Linked DNA regions of Aliamphritea hakodatensis. The protein of the gene in region 1 interacts with the protein of each later gene in a pairwise test. Links are inferred from orthologs where the notes say so. Each region holds a gene or a part of one and is shown on either strand. Other genes may lie near its edges.

Region 1 (6,198 bases):
CCCCTGACGCATCACCGGAAAAGCGGCATGATCCCGCAGAACAATTAACTGGTTAGCAAGAAAGCGCTCGAACTCTGCCACCAGCGTCTGACTTTCATGGCGCAGATGCTCCTGCCGCAATTCCTGCATGACACCGTTAATCCGCAGACCGACCAGGACGACTACCAGAACCCCCATGACAGCAATACTCAGGGCAGTCAGGCGGGCAACCCCTCTGGCAATACTGGGTTTACGTGTTTTGCGCTCAGGCGCTTGCCGGACAGACATATTTATTCAGACTCCAGAATAATATTCCCCTGCCCGTTATAACGGGCCATACGCAAATCCTGAGGGCCGAGCGCCTCATGGGCATCCGGCTGTTGCGGGGTGAATACAGAAAAGGGCTGCCGGTAGGTTTTAATCAGCCCTTCAACTGGCTGCTGCAGCCGGTTAAGTGCCGCACGGATACCCGCCCGGTCTGCCACTACATCTCCACTCAGGCCTGCCTGCTCAATCGCGGCAATCATCAGTCTGGTCAGATCATAGGCATGAATAAACCCAGCCGGGGCCTTAATATCACTGGCGCTGATCACATCGGAAAAATTGTCACGGGCTTGTTGTAACACCTGTTCAGCCAGCGGCGTACGGGGCAGTTCCAGAAATGAAAAACGGGTCTGGATAAATTTAAGGTCTGTCTGCCGGCGGATTTCAGCGGACACATCCAAGGCGAAATCCCCACCGGTAATCCCCCAGTGGCTGCGTACAGGCAGTCTCAGGGAAGGATCGTCCGCCATCGCCTGCAGCAGCACCTTCCCTTCAGGCGCATTGGCGACCAGAAAAATCACATCAGCGCCGGAGTCTCTGGCCTGACGCAGGATACTTCTGGCATTGTATTGTCCCAGCGACCAGTTAAACCAGCTAACGCCGGCTACCTCCAGCCCTCTTTCCGCCAGCGCACTGAGCATATTATTTTCGTTTGAGCGGCCCCAGCCAGTATTCTCAAGTAACAGATAGGGCCTGCTGAAGCCTTCCCTGTCGACCGCCTGGGCCGTGATAAATTCACCGGCCTTACTGTCATCAACCGACAACCTGTAAATCCAGTTTTCCGCCTCTTTACTGCGGGTAATAGGGGCCGCGGCTGCCCATGGATCAAGCAGAAGAATTTTTTGCCGGTTGATGAATGACTGATTGGCCAGCAGCGGTGGCGAATGCAAACCGCTGAATATCAGCAAGCCACGGTCATCCTTCAGGAAGGCTTCCAGGTTCGCCTTACTTCGGGAAGAGTTGCCCCGGTGATCACGGATAACAATTTCAAACCGGTATCCTTCTATCTGAAAATCACGTTCCTTCAGTGCGGTATACATGCCCCGGTAAATCGATTCTGTTGCCTGCCGCGAAATGCTGTTATCTGCATCAATATACAGCCGCATCAGCTTATCCCGGGCAAACACCGGCCAGGCCAGCACACACACCATCAGAAAAATGATCAGACGTAGCTGCATATCGGTTACTCCCTATTCAGAAGGCGAACGTATTCAGGCGCTTATGCTTCCTTACGGTTTGAATTCATCACCAGATGTTGCGCCAGTTCACGCAGCCTCCGGTTGTCGAACGGTTTGGCCAGCACTTCATCGGCACCGCAATCCAGCGCCTTTTTCAGCGCCGCCGACGGCAGTGCAGAAATCACCAGAATCCTGCAGTCACAGATTTGCCGGTTGCCCCGTATATAGCGAATCACTTCGTAGCCATCCAGCCCCGGCATACTCAGGTCCAGCAACACCAGATCCGGCCTTTCCTGCAGCATCAGACTGCCTGCCTGAAATCCGTCAGCCGCTTCATGTACTTCCCAGCGTAACGGCCGTAATACCCGGTTAATGGCCCGGCGGACATCCTTTTCATCATCAACAATCAACACTTTAGGGGCACTGTGAACCACCGTTTCTGCGATGGAAGACTCACCGTCCGGACTGGCTGTGTGCTGTAGCTCAGCCGGTACCGGCAGCCCGTTGTCGTTCAGAAAGGCCAGAAAATCATCTTCAGGTACACGGTGATTTCCCCCGGGTAAACGGAACGCTTTGAGCTTGCCGCTGGTGATCCAGCGCAGCACCGTTCGGGGGTTTACGTTGCACAGAGTCGCGATCTGGCCGCTGGTAAATGTCTGCATAGAGGCTCCTTAACTCTTCTCTATCATAGACACTTTTCAGACAAATGCGACTTATCGGACAAATCAGACATTCAGGACACAGCCGACAGCGGAGTGTTGGGGGCAAACAGCAGGCACAAAAAACCCGGCATGTGCCGGGTTTTCCTGAAGAACGCTATTACAAACCGCTGTGTTTGAGCTTTTCCAGCTGATCCCGGAAATGTGCGGCTTTCTCAAACTCAAGGTTTTTCGCCGCTTCATACATCTGGTCTTCAAGCTTGCTCATGGCTTTCGCCAGTTCCGGCCCGCTCAGCTGTGCCGGATCAACATTGTATTCTGCAGTGGCTTCAGCCACCTTCTTCGCCGCCTTGCTGCTCTTACGGCCCGGAATAGACGAAGCCCCTTCCATAATGTCAGCCACCGACTTTTTGATGCCTTTGGGCACAATGCCGTGCTTCTCGTTATGCTCCATCTGCTTTTCACGGCGACGTTCGGTTTCATCCATCGCCCGCTGCATGGAGCCGGTTACCCGGTCCGCATACAGAATCGCCCGGCCATTGATATTACGGGCTGCCCGGCCGATGGTCTGAATCATTGACGTTTCCGAACGCAGGAAGCCTTCTTTATCCGCATCCAGAATCGCCACCAAGCCTACTTCCGGCATATCAATGCCTTCACGTAACAGGTTAATCCCCACCAGTACATCGAACTCACCAATCCGCAGGTCACGGATAATTTCCACCCGCTCCACGGTATCAATATCGGAATGAAGATAACGAACCCGAACCCCGTGTTCATCCAGATACTCGGTCAGATCTTCCGCCATCCGCTTGGTCAGCACCGTGACGATTACCCGTTCTTTATTGGCAGCGACCTTATTGATTTCACCTAACAGGTTATCGACCTGGGTTTGTGCCGGTCGTACTTCCACCAGCGGGTCCAGCAGCCCGGTGGGGCGTACCACCTGCTCTACTACCTGACCGGCATTAGCTGCTTCATATTTACCCGGAGTTGCGGAAACAAAAATCATCTGGGGAGAAATCGACTCCCATTCCTCGAACCGCATTGGCCGGTTATCCAGCGCAGACGGCAAGCGGAAGCCATATTCCACCAGTGTCTCTTTGCGGGACCGGTCACCCTTATACATCGCGCCTAACTGCGGCACGGTCACATGGGATTCATCGATCACCACCAGCGCATCATCCGGCAGATAATCGAACAGGGTCGGCGGTGCAGCACCCGGGTCACGGCCGGACAGATAACGGGAATAGTTTTCAATACCTGAGCAGTAGCCCAGCTCCATGATCATTTCCATATCATAGAGGGTCCGCTGTTCAAGGCGTTGCGCTTCCACCAGCTTGTCGTGATCGCGCAATTGTTTCAGGCGTTCTTGCAGCTCTACTTTAATTTTATCGACCGCGGCCACCAGTATTTCCCGGGGGGTAACATAGTGGGATTTCGGATAAATCGTTGCCCGGGGCACTTTGCGCAGCACCTCGCCAGTCAGCGGGTCGAAATAGCTGATGTTTTCAACTTCATCATCAAACAGTTCGATGCGCACCGCTTCTTTTTCAGATTCTGCCGGGAAAACGTCAATCACATCCCCCCGTACCCGGTAGGTACCCCGGTGCAGTTCAATATCATTGCGGGTGTACTGAAGCTCAGCTAAACGGCGCAGAACAAAGCGCTGATCAATCTCATCGCCACGGTCCAGATGTAACATCATGCCAAGATAAGACTTAGGATCACCCAGACCGTAAATTGCTGACACGGTGGCAACAATGATCGCGTCTTCGCGCTCCAGCAATGCTTTGGTCGCCGACAGCCGCATCTGTTCAATGTGGTCGTTTATGGACGCATCTTTCTCGATGAAGGTATCCGAGGACGGCACGTAGGCTTCAGGCTGATAGTAATCATAGTAAGACACGAAGTACTCAACCGAGTTGTTCGGGAAAAACTCCCGGAACTCACCGTACAGCTGGGCTGCCAGGGTCTTGTTATGGGCCAGCACGATGGTTGGCCGCTGCAACTCAGCAACCACATTTGCAACTGTAAAGGTTTTCCCTGAGCCGGTTACCCCAAGTAAAGTCTGCGCAGTTAACCCTGCATTGATACCCGTTACCAGCCCTTCAATCGCCGCCGGCTGATCACCGGCGGGCTGGAAATTCGACTTTACCTGAAAGCGTTGCTTCATAATGTGAGTTCGCTTGTATCGCTGCATAAAATAAGAGAATCGGGGATTATACCCGGCAGGCCGAAAGAGGGACAAACGAATCTGTTACCTGAATTTAAAAAACAAAGCGTTATTTCATAAATATGTCGCTTTTTTACGGTTCAGGGGGATGCTTACTCACATTGGTTTCCGGTATGATTGTGCGGTTAATCGACCGTGGAATAAATCCACATTTTCAGAGGATATGGGCTTGGATATGCAACTTTCCGACCGCGTAAACAGTATCAAACCTTCCCCGACACTGGCGGTAACCAACCGTGCTGCCGAATTACGTGCAGCGGGTCAGAACATTATCGGCCTGGGTGCCGGCGAACCTGATTTTGATACCCCGGAACACATTAAAACCGCAGCAATTACCGCGCTGAACAACGGCTTCACCAAATACACCGCTGTTGACGGTACGCCAGCTCTGAAAACCGCGATTATTAATAAATTAAAACGTGATAACGGCTTTGATTACGAAGCTAACCAGATTCTGGTTTCATGTGGTGGTAAGCAGAGTTTCTTTAACCTGTCGATGGCCCTGCTGAACGCAGGTGATGAAGTCATCATCCCGGCTCCGTACTGGGTGTCTTACCCGGATATGGTTCTGATGGGTGAAGGTAAGCCGGTTATCGTAACAACTGAACAGTCTGCCCGCTTCAAGATCACGCCGGAACAGCTGGAAGCAGCCATCACTGAACGCACTAAACTGCTGGTGCTGAACAGCCCGTCTAACCCGACCGGCGTTGCTTACGAACTGGACGAACTGAAAGCCCTGGGTGAAGTGCTGAAGAAGCACCCTCACGTGATGGTGGCCAGCGATGACATGTACGAACACATCATGTTCGACGACAAGCCATTCGTGAACATCCTGAATGCCTGTCCTGAACTGTATGACCGTACCATCGTACTGAACGGTGTATCCAAGGCTTACTCCATGACAGGCTGGCGTATCGGTTACGCAGCAGGTCCTGCGAAGCTCATCGGTGCGATGAAAAAGATCCAGTCCCAGAGCACTTCTAACCCAACCTCTATCTCTCAGGTCGCGGCTGAAGCGGCACTGGAAGGCGGCCTGGAATGTGTCAACGAAATGCTGGTTGCGTTCCAGGCGCGCCGTGACTTCGTTGTAAACAAACTGAACGAAATCGAAGGCGTTGACTGTCTGGATGTTGATGGCACCTTCTACGCTTTCCCAAGCTTCCACGCCATCATCGACAATGATGACCGTTTTGCTGATGACATCGCGCTGGCTGAATTCCTGTTGCAGGAAGCCGGTGTTGCACTGGTACCGGGCTCTGCTTTCGGTGCGCCGGGCAACATGCGTCTGTCTTTCGCTACATCTATGGAAGTACTGGACGACGCAATCAACCGTATCAAGAAAGCCCTGCAGGGCTGATTTTACCGTTAAAAGAAAACCGGGCAACTGCCCGGTTTTTTATTGCCTGTCAGCTATATCTCAACCACAAAAACACCACAAAACAGCCGTTTCATTTTCATATCCGCTCAGAAAATAACTTGAAGAACACCCAAACCCGGACTGTACTTACCCTTACCTGCTTTTATTTGAAAAGTGTTTTTAGCCGCTACATAGCAAGACCGCAGCAAGACCCGGGAACATCTCAGCTGCTCGCCACTATGCAGTAAACCTGTGGGAGCCACCGTAATAACAGACGACTGACAGCAACATAACGATCAGGCATTGCAGGCCTTACCCCCGACAGTCGCTGACCGGCTTCACCCCCAGGGAGGAGTATGTCATGTTTTGCCGAACGATCAGCCAGCCAGCACTTCCCCAGCTCTCCTTGCACGCTCTCGTCTTCTTCCTGCTGCTCTGCTTATCAGCAACGGCCTCTGCAAACCG
Region 2 (6,635 bases), 2.4 Mb from region 1 along the record:
GCTGAGGCGCCTGTTGCTGAGGGGGTTGCTGATACTGCTGTTGCGGGGCCTGCTGCTGAGGCGGTTGCTGATATTGCTGTTGCGGTGCCTGTTGCTGCTGTGGCGCCTGCTGCTGATAGCCACCCTGCTGCTGATAACCGCCATTATTGTCGCCACGGCCATCCAGCATCTGCATTTCGCTGGCAACGATTTCGGTGGTGTAACGGTCCTGACCGCTCTGATCCTGCCATTTCCGGGTCCGCAGTGAACCTTCCAGATACACTTTAGAACCTTTACGCAGGTATTCACCGGCAATTTCTGCCAGACGGTTAAAGAACACCACACGGTGCCATTCGGTACGCTCCTGCTGCTGACCTGTCTGCTTATCTTTCCAGCTTTCAGACGTCGCTACAGTAATGTTGGTAACCGCGTTGCCGCTGGGCATGTACTTAGTATCCGGGTCATTACCCAGGTTACCAATCAGAATGACTTTGTTAATACCGCGTGCCATTGAATTCTCCACTCCCCCCAGCGTCCTGCGGGGCTATATTACATCTGTTGATCTTGGTTCGGCCCCGGACGGTGGCCGATTCATTTTCCTGGCGCCAAGCATAGCATATTTACCCCTCTGAACACTCATCAATTATCTGTATAAATAAACAGCTTTTTAGGGTGCTTTTATATAGCATCTGCCTCTATAATTGACTCCTTTTGCGCACAAGTCGGACATACTGATGGAACAAATCCTGGTTCGCGGGGCCCGTACCCACAATCTTAAGAATATCGATCTGGAAATTCCCCGCGATAAGCTGGTTGTTATCACCGGGCTTTCCGGGTCAGGCAAGTCATCGCTGGCATTTGACACCCTCTATGCAGAAGGCCAGCGCCGTTATGTTGAATCGCTGTCGACCTATGCCCGGCAATTCCTGTCGGTCATGGAAAAGCCCGATGTCGATCACATCGAAGGCCTGTCACCGGCAATCTCCATCGAGCAGAAGTCTACTTCTCATAACCCCCGTTCTACCGTGGGCACCATTACTGAGATTTATGATTACCTGCGTTTGCTGTTTGCCCGTGCCGGTGAGCCCCGCTGCCCGGACCACGACCTGCCACTTGCCGCCCAAACTGTCAGCCAGATGGTTGATCAGGTATTAGCCTTGCCGGAAGGCAGCAAGCTGATGTTACTGGCCCCCATTGTTCAGGGCCGCAAAGGTGAGCACTTACACACCATAAGCGAGTTGAAAACCCAGGGGTTTGTCCGTGCCCGTATCAATGGTATTGTGGTTGATATCGACAGCGCGCCGGAACTGGACAAAAACAAGAAACACGACATTGAAGCCGTGGTTGACCGGTTTAAAGTCCGCCCGGATTTACAGGCCCGTCTGGCGGAATCATTCGAAACCGCACTGAACCTGACCGATGGCATTGCCACCGTTTGCTACATGGACGGCGATGGGGAAGACATGGTGTTCTCAGCCCGTTTTGCTTGTCCGAAATGTGGCCACAGCATCCAGGAACTTGAACCGCGGATGTTCTCATTCAACAACCCTCACGGGGCCTGTTCTTCCTGTGACGGCCTGGGTGTAAAACAGTTCTTTGACCCGAAAAAAGTCGTCAGCGATTCAAGCCTGACACTTTCTGAAGGGGCAATCCGGGGCTGGGACCGCCGGGCACTGTATTACTTCCAGCAGTTAAAAGCCGTTGCCGCCCATTACGATTTTGACATCAACACCCCGTTTGGCGAGCTTAGCGCCAAGCAGCAAAAGGTCATTCTGCAGGGCAGCGGTAAAGACAATATTGCCTTTAAGTACCTGAATGACCGGGGCGATTCCATCAGCAAATCCCACCCGTTTGAAGGGGTACTGAACAACCTGGAACGCCGTTACCGGGAAACCGAATCAGAAATGGTCCGTGAAGACCTGTCCAAATACATCAATATGCAGTCCTGCCCGTCCTGTGACGGCAGCCGTCTGCGCCGCGATGCCCGCCATGTATTCATTGCCACCGAGACCCTGCCAGAAATCGTTGAGATGGCCATCGGTGACTGCTATGACTACTTTGAAACCCTCAAGCTAAGTGGCAAACGCGGTGAAATCGCCGACAAGATCGTCAAGGAAATCCGCCTGCGGCTGGCCTTTCTGGTCAACGTGGGTCTGGACTACCTGTCACTGGAACGCAGCGCCGAAACCCTGTCCGGCGGCGAAGCCCAGCGAATCCGTCTGGCCAGCCAGATCGGTGCCGGCCTCGTCGGCGTAATGTACATTCTGGATGAACCCTCAATCGGCTTGCACCAGCGGGATAACGACCGCCTGCTGAAGACTCTGGTTCATCTGCGGGATCTGGGTAATACCGTCATCGTAGTGGAACACGATGAAGACGCTATCCGTCTGGCGGATCATGTTATCGACGTGGGCCCGGGAGCCGGGGTACACGGCGGTGAAATCATCGCTCAGGGTACGCCACAGCAGGTAATGGATAACGTGAACTCCATTACCGGCGACTACATTTCCGGCCGCCGTAAAATTGAAATACCCAGCAAGCGCAACACACCGGATGGCCGCTGGCTGAAACTTCTGGGGGCTACCGGTAACAACCTTAACAAGGTGAATCTGGAGATTCCGCTGGGTCTGTTAACCTGTGTAACAGGGGTCTCCGGCTCCGGTAAATCCACCCTGATCAACGGCACGCTTTATCCGCTGGCAGCCACCGAACTGAACAAGGCGACTACCCTTGATGCCGCCCCGCATCAGGAGATTGACGGCCTGAAACAGATGGATAAGGTCATCGATATTGACCAGAGTCCGATTGGCCGAACACCGCGCTCAAACCCGGCAACCTACACCGGCATTTTCACTCCGATCCGGGAACTGTTTGCCGGCACCCAGGAAGCCCGTGCACGGGGTTACAAGCCCGGCCGCTTCAGCTTCAACGTCAAAGGCGGCCGCTGTGAAGCCTGTCAGGGTGACGGGGTCATCAAGGTAGAAATGCACTTCTTGCCGGACGTATACGTGCCCTGCGACGTCTGTAAAGGCAAACGCTATAACCGCGAAACACTTGAAGTGAAATACAAGGGTAAGAGCATCGACGAAGTACTGGAAATGACCGTTGAAGACGGCCGTGAATTCTTCGATGCAATTCCGGCACTGGCCCGCCGCCTGCAAACTCTGATTGACGTAGGTCTGAGCTACATCCGTCTGGGTCAGGCTGCTACTACTCTCTCCGGCGGTGAAGCCCAGCGGGTGAAACTGGCCAAGGAACTGAGTAAACGGGACACCGGCAAGACTCTGTATATTCTGGACGAGCCGACCACCGGCCTGCACTTCTATGATATTCAGCAGCTGCTGAACGTGCTGTATCGCTTACGGGATCACGGCAACACCATTGTGGTCATCGAACATAATCTGGATGTGATTAAAACCGCGGACTGGATTGTCGACCTGGGGCCGGAAGGCGGCACCAAAGGCGGCCACATCATCGCGACCGGCACCCCGGAAGACGTTGCCGCTACCGAGCACTCCTACACCGGCCAGTTCCTTAAGCCGTTGCTGGAACGCTAACCTCTGTCAGACCATGTTTCTGCATCGCCCCGGTCAGCCGGGGCGACAGAAACAGATAGTCGGAAACATTTCGCTCCACCAGCCCGTCCAAAAGCAAATCTGCTTTCAGAGATTCATCCAGCGTTGCAATCCCCCGCATCAGGCTCTGGCGGATCTCTCCGGCATAGCCGCTGACTCCGCTGATCATCGGCAGACAGGGCGTCGGCTCACTGAAACCTATCACCTGCAAGGTTTCCGCTGCCGGCTCATAACGCTGTGCCAGCGCCCAGCTCACTGCGTCTATTGTCGCGATATCTGCCTCTCCTGCTGCCAGCATCTGCACTGAACGGCGGTGGCTGCCGGAAACACTGAAACTCCCCAGAGATTCAGCAGCAAGGCTGTAAAGCAGCGCAGAAAAACCCGACTGAGAATCCGTTGCGTTCACTGCGGCCCGCAGCGGCACCGAAGGCTCTGCAAGCCTGCAACCACTGAGACAAACAGTATCGGCATTCACCCCCGGCGCTGCCACTATCACGCTGTTGTACTCCCCTGCACCGCAACCTTCCAACCGGTAAACGGGACTGCCCAGTAAAGAGGTCTGCTTATACAGCCCCTGCGCAAAGGGTAATCCACAGGTTTGTCCGATCAGTAAATCCGGTGAACACCATTGCTGCACAAGGTCACCGCCCCCGGTCAGTGTCTCAGGTACAGTAATTTCAGCGGCAAGATCCTCCCGCAATACCCCAGCCAGATGCTGCCACACAGCGGCATGCTGGTCCTGCAGTTCCGGCCAGTCATACATAGGTAAGCGGGCAATCATCCGACCACCTCGCCGGAATTCTGCTGAACCGGAGTATCCTGCGTAACCGGCATCTGCGGATGGGATACCGGCTCTTTAGCCTGCAAGAAATATTCTTTAAACACCTGACGATAATTGTCATACCGGTACTGCTGGTTATCCGCCAGAAACTGTTCACGCTGTTCCCGGTACAGCGCCGGCAAACGGTACCAGGCCACACCGGGACACTGGTGATGCACGGCGTGAAAATTATTGTTCAGAAACAGAAAGGCCAGCGCCCCCCGGTCTTCAACCACTACGGTACGGGCCGCCACCGCAAAGTGTGCCCGGTGTTCCAGAAAGGTACGAATCTTGAGAATCGACAACCCCCCGTAGGCACACAGTAAATATATCCAGAGACTCACCTGCGCCACTTCAGCCAGCCACCACAGCACCGGGAGCAACCCCAGCAGATGCATCAGATACGCGCGGATCACCGGCCAGTCACCGGACATCACCGCCCGCAGATCACTCCGGTAGAACAGCCACATAGACAACGCCGGACCAATCAGCATCCGCCCCAGCAAACTGTTATTAAAATTGTAAATATCCCTGACGGCCGTCGGCATCGCCTGCCACCGTTGCGGATCAACATAATGCGACTCCGGATCATCGTAGGGGTCCGTCAGATTTTCATCCTGATGGTGAATAAGATGGCTGTCCCGGAAGCGCTCATAAGGCAGAAAAATACCGATTGGCAGGAAGACCAGCAGCTCATTCAGCCAGCGCCAGCCGGTAGGATGATTATGTAACACTTCATGCTGTAACGAAGATTGCAATGCCAGAACCACCGGTAAACTCAGCCATACAAGAGCACTCCACTGCACCGCTGACATTGCCAGCCACCAACTGCCGTAACAGGCAATTATCAGCAATAAAGTTGGCCACTCAATCCGGAATCTGCATTTGGCAGGCATAACTATCTCCTTAAGTATCAATAAGAAAAGCATATGCCCTGACATTCGGTGAGGCTATTTGTGAATTTGTAATTTATGCATAATATTTACAGCATTAATGTTATTTTGTTGTATAAATACATAAATCGTTACTTTTACAAAACAACAGGTGATCAGCATGGATAAACGGGAAATTGCCCCTGTGTTTCGTGAGCGTCTGAAAGATTTGCTGGCACAGTCCGGCCTTAACCCGAGCGAGTTTGCCCGCCAGTGCCAGCTGGACCGCTCGGCCATGAGCCAGTTTCTTGATCCGGCGAACCTGCGCCTGCCCCGTGCCGAAGCACTGATGCGCATCGCCGCCGCCCAGGGTGTGTCAATCGACTGGCTGCTAGGTGTGACCGGTGCCAGCGATGCCAGCCTGCAGGTATCCAGCAGTGCTGAAATTGAACTGATACCGGATCAGGCCCAGCATTCCCCCCTCACCCAGTGGCGGGCAGAAATTAACGGCGGCAAAACCCGCTATGTGCCGGCTTATCTGCCGGACATGCTCAGCCTGCCGGAGCTGGTCAATCATGAGCTGGAGCCTCACAGAGCCTCAGCCCGGTACAACTTCGGGGAAGATTTACTGAAAACCGTTCAGGAACGGGGTAATGATCTGGAAATATGTATGCCAGTACAGGCCCTTCATGAACTGGCACAGGGTCAGGGCATCTGGCAGAACATTCCCAGGCCGTTACGGCTCGCCCAGTTTGATTACATGGCCCGGCTCATTGATGAACACTATCCGACCCTGCGGGTACATTTTTATGACCGGCTGAAACACTATTCCGCGCCATTAACCGTATTCGGCAACCAGCGGGCAGCGATTTATCTGGGCGGTACCTATCTGATGGTCACCGGCAGTGAGCAAATCAGCGGGCTGTCCAGACACTTCGATCATCTGGTGAGAGTTGCCGACATACTGCCCCATCAGGCCAGCCAGCTGTGTCTCGAAATTAAACAAACCGTCTAATGCTGCAGGGCATCCAGTAAGTGCTGGGTAATCTGCCGCAACAGCGGCTGCACATGGCACAGTTTTTTAGGGTCGATCTGATAGGCATCAAAACGCTTGGCAGTGAAGGCATCATCCGCCAGATAAGTACCCTGTGACAGTTCCAGTTGCAGGCTCTCAATACCTTCAGCCGGCTGACCGAAATGACGGGTGATAAAGCCGCCTTTAAAGCGGCCATCGGTTACACAGGTAAACCGGCCATCAGCACAGGCCAGTGCCTCCAACTGCGCCGTTAAGCCAAACCGGCAACTGGCACCGCTGTTGCTACCAAAATTGAAATCCGGCAAACGGCCATCGAACAGCATCGGCACCCGTGGTGCAATACTGTGCGCATC

The links.
Region 2: the proteins of uvrB (region 1) and uvrA interact in binary tests that used the Escherichia coli proteins (3 or more experiments, as listed by UniProt). The link is inferred for Aliamphritea hakodatensis from one-to-one orthologs.

The regions. Positions count from the first base shown.
Region 1 is NZ_AP025281.1:2,976,244-2,982,441, forward strand. The notes cover bases 1,809-4,700. They hold uvrB (excinuclease ABC subunit UvrB), read right to left. Parts: upstream 4,317-4,700; coding sequence 2,301-4,316; downstream 1,809-2,300. Other genes in these bases: PCI15_RS13765 (response regulator), read right to left, coding at 1,809-2,143; PCI15_RS13775 (pyridoxal phosphate-dependent aminotransferase), read left to right, coding at 4,552-4,700. Outside these bases: PCI15_RS13755 (sensor histidine kinase), read right to left, coding at 1-267; PCI15_RS13760 (ABC transporter substrate-binding protein), read right to left, coding at 270-1,481; more of PCI15_RS13765, read right to left, coding at 1,523-1,808; more of PCI15_RS13775, read left to right, coding at 4,701-5,733; PCI15_RS13780 (L,D-transpeptidase family protein), read left to right, coding at 6,095-6,198. UniProt on the Escherichia coli protein: The UvrABC repair system catalyzes the recognition and processing of DNA lesions. A damage recognition complex composed of 2 UvrA and 2 UvrB subunits scans DNA for abnormalities.
Region 2 is NZ_AP025281.1:565,547-572,181, reverse strand. The notes cover bases 408-3,736. They hold uvrA (excinuclease ABC subunit UvrA), read left to right. Parts: upstream 408-713; coding sequence 714-3,536; downstream 3,537-3,736. Other genes in these bases: PCI15_RS02505 (phosphate/phosphite/phosphonate ABC transporter substrate-binding protein), read right to left, coding at 3,514-3,736; ssb (single-stranded DNA-binding protein), read right to left, coding at 408-490. Outside these bases: more of ssb, read right to left, coding at 1-407; more of PCI15_RS02505, read right to left, coding at 3,737-4,335; PCI15_RS02500 (fatty acid desaturase), read right to left, coding at 4,332-5,270; PCI15_RS02495 (helix-turn-helix domain-containing protein), read left to right, coding at 5,428-6,261; hutG (N-formylglutamate deformylase), read right to left, coding at 6,258-6,635. UniProt on the Escherichia coli protein: The UvrABC repair system catalyzes the recognition and processing of DNA lesions. UvrA is an ATPase and a DNA-binding protein. A damage recognition complex composed of 2 UvrA and 2 UvrB subunits scans DNA for abnormalities.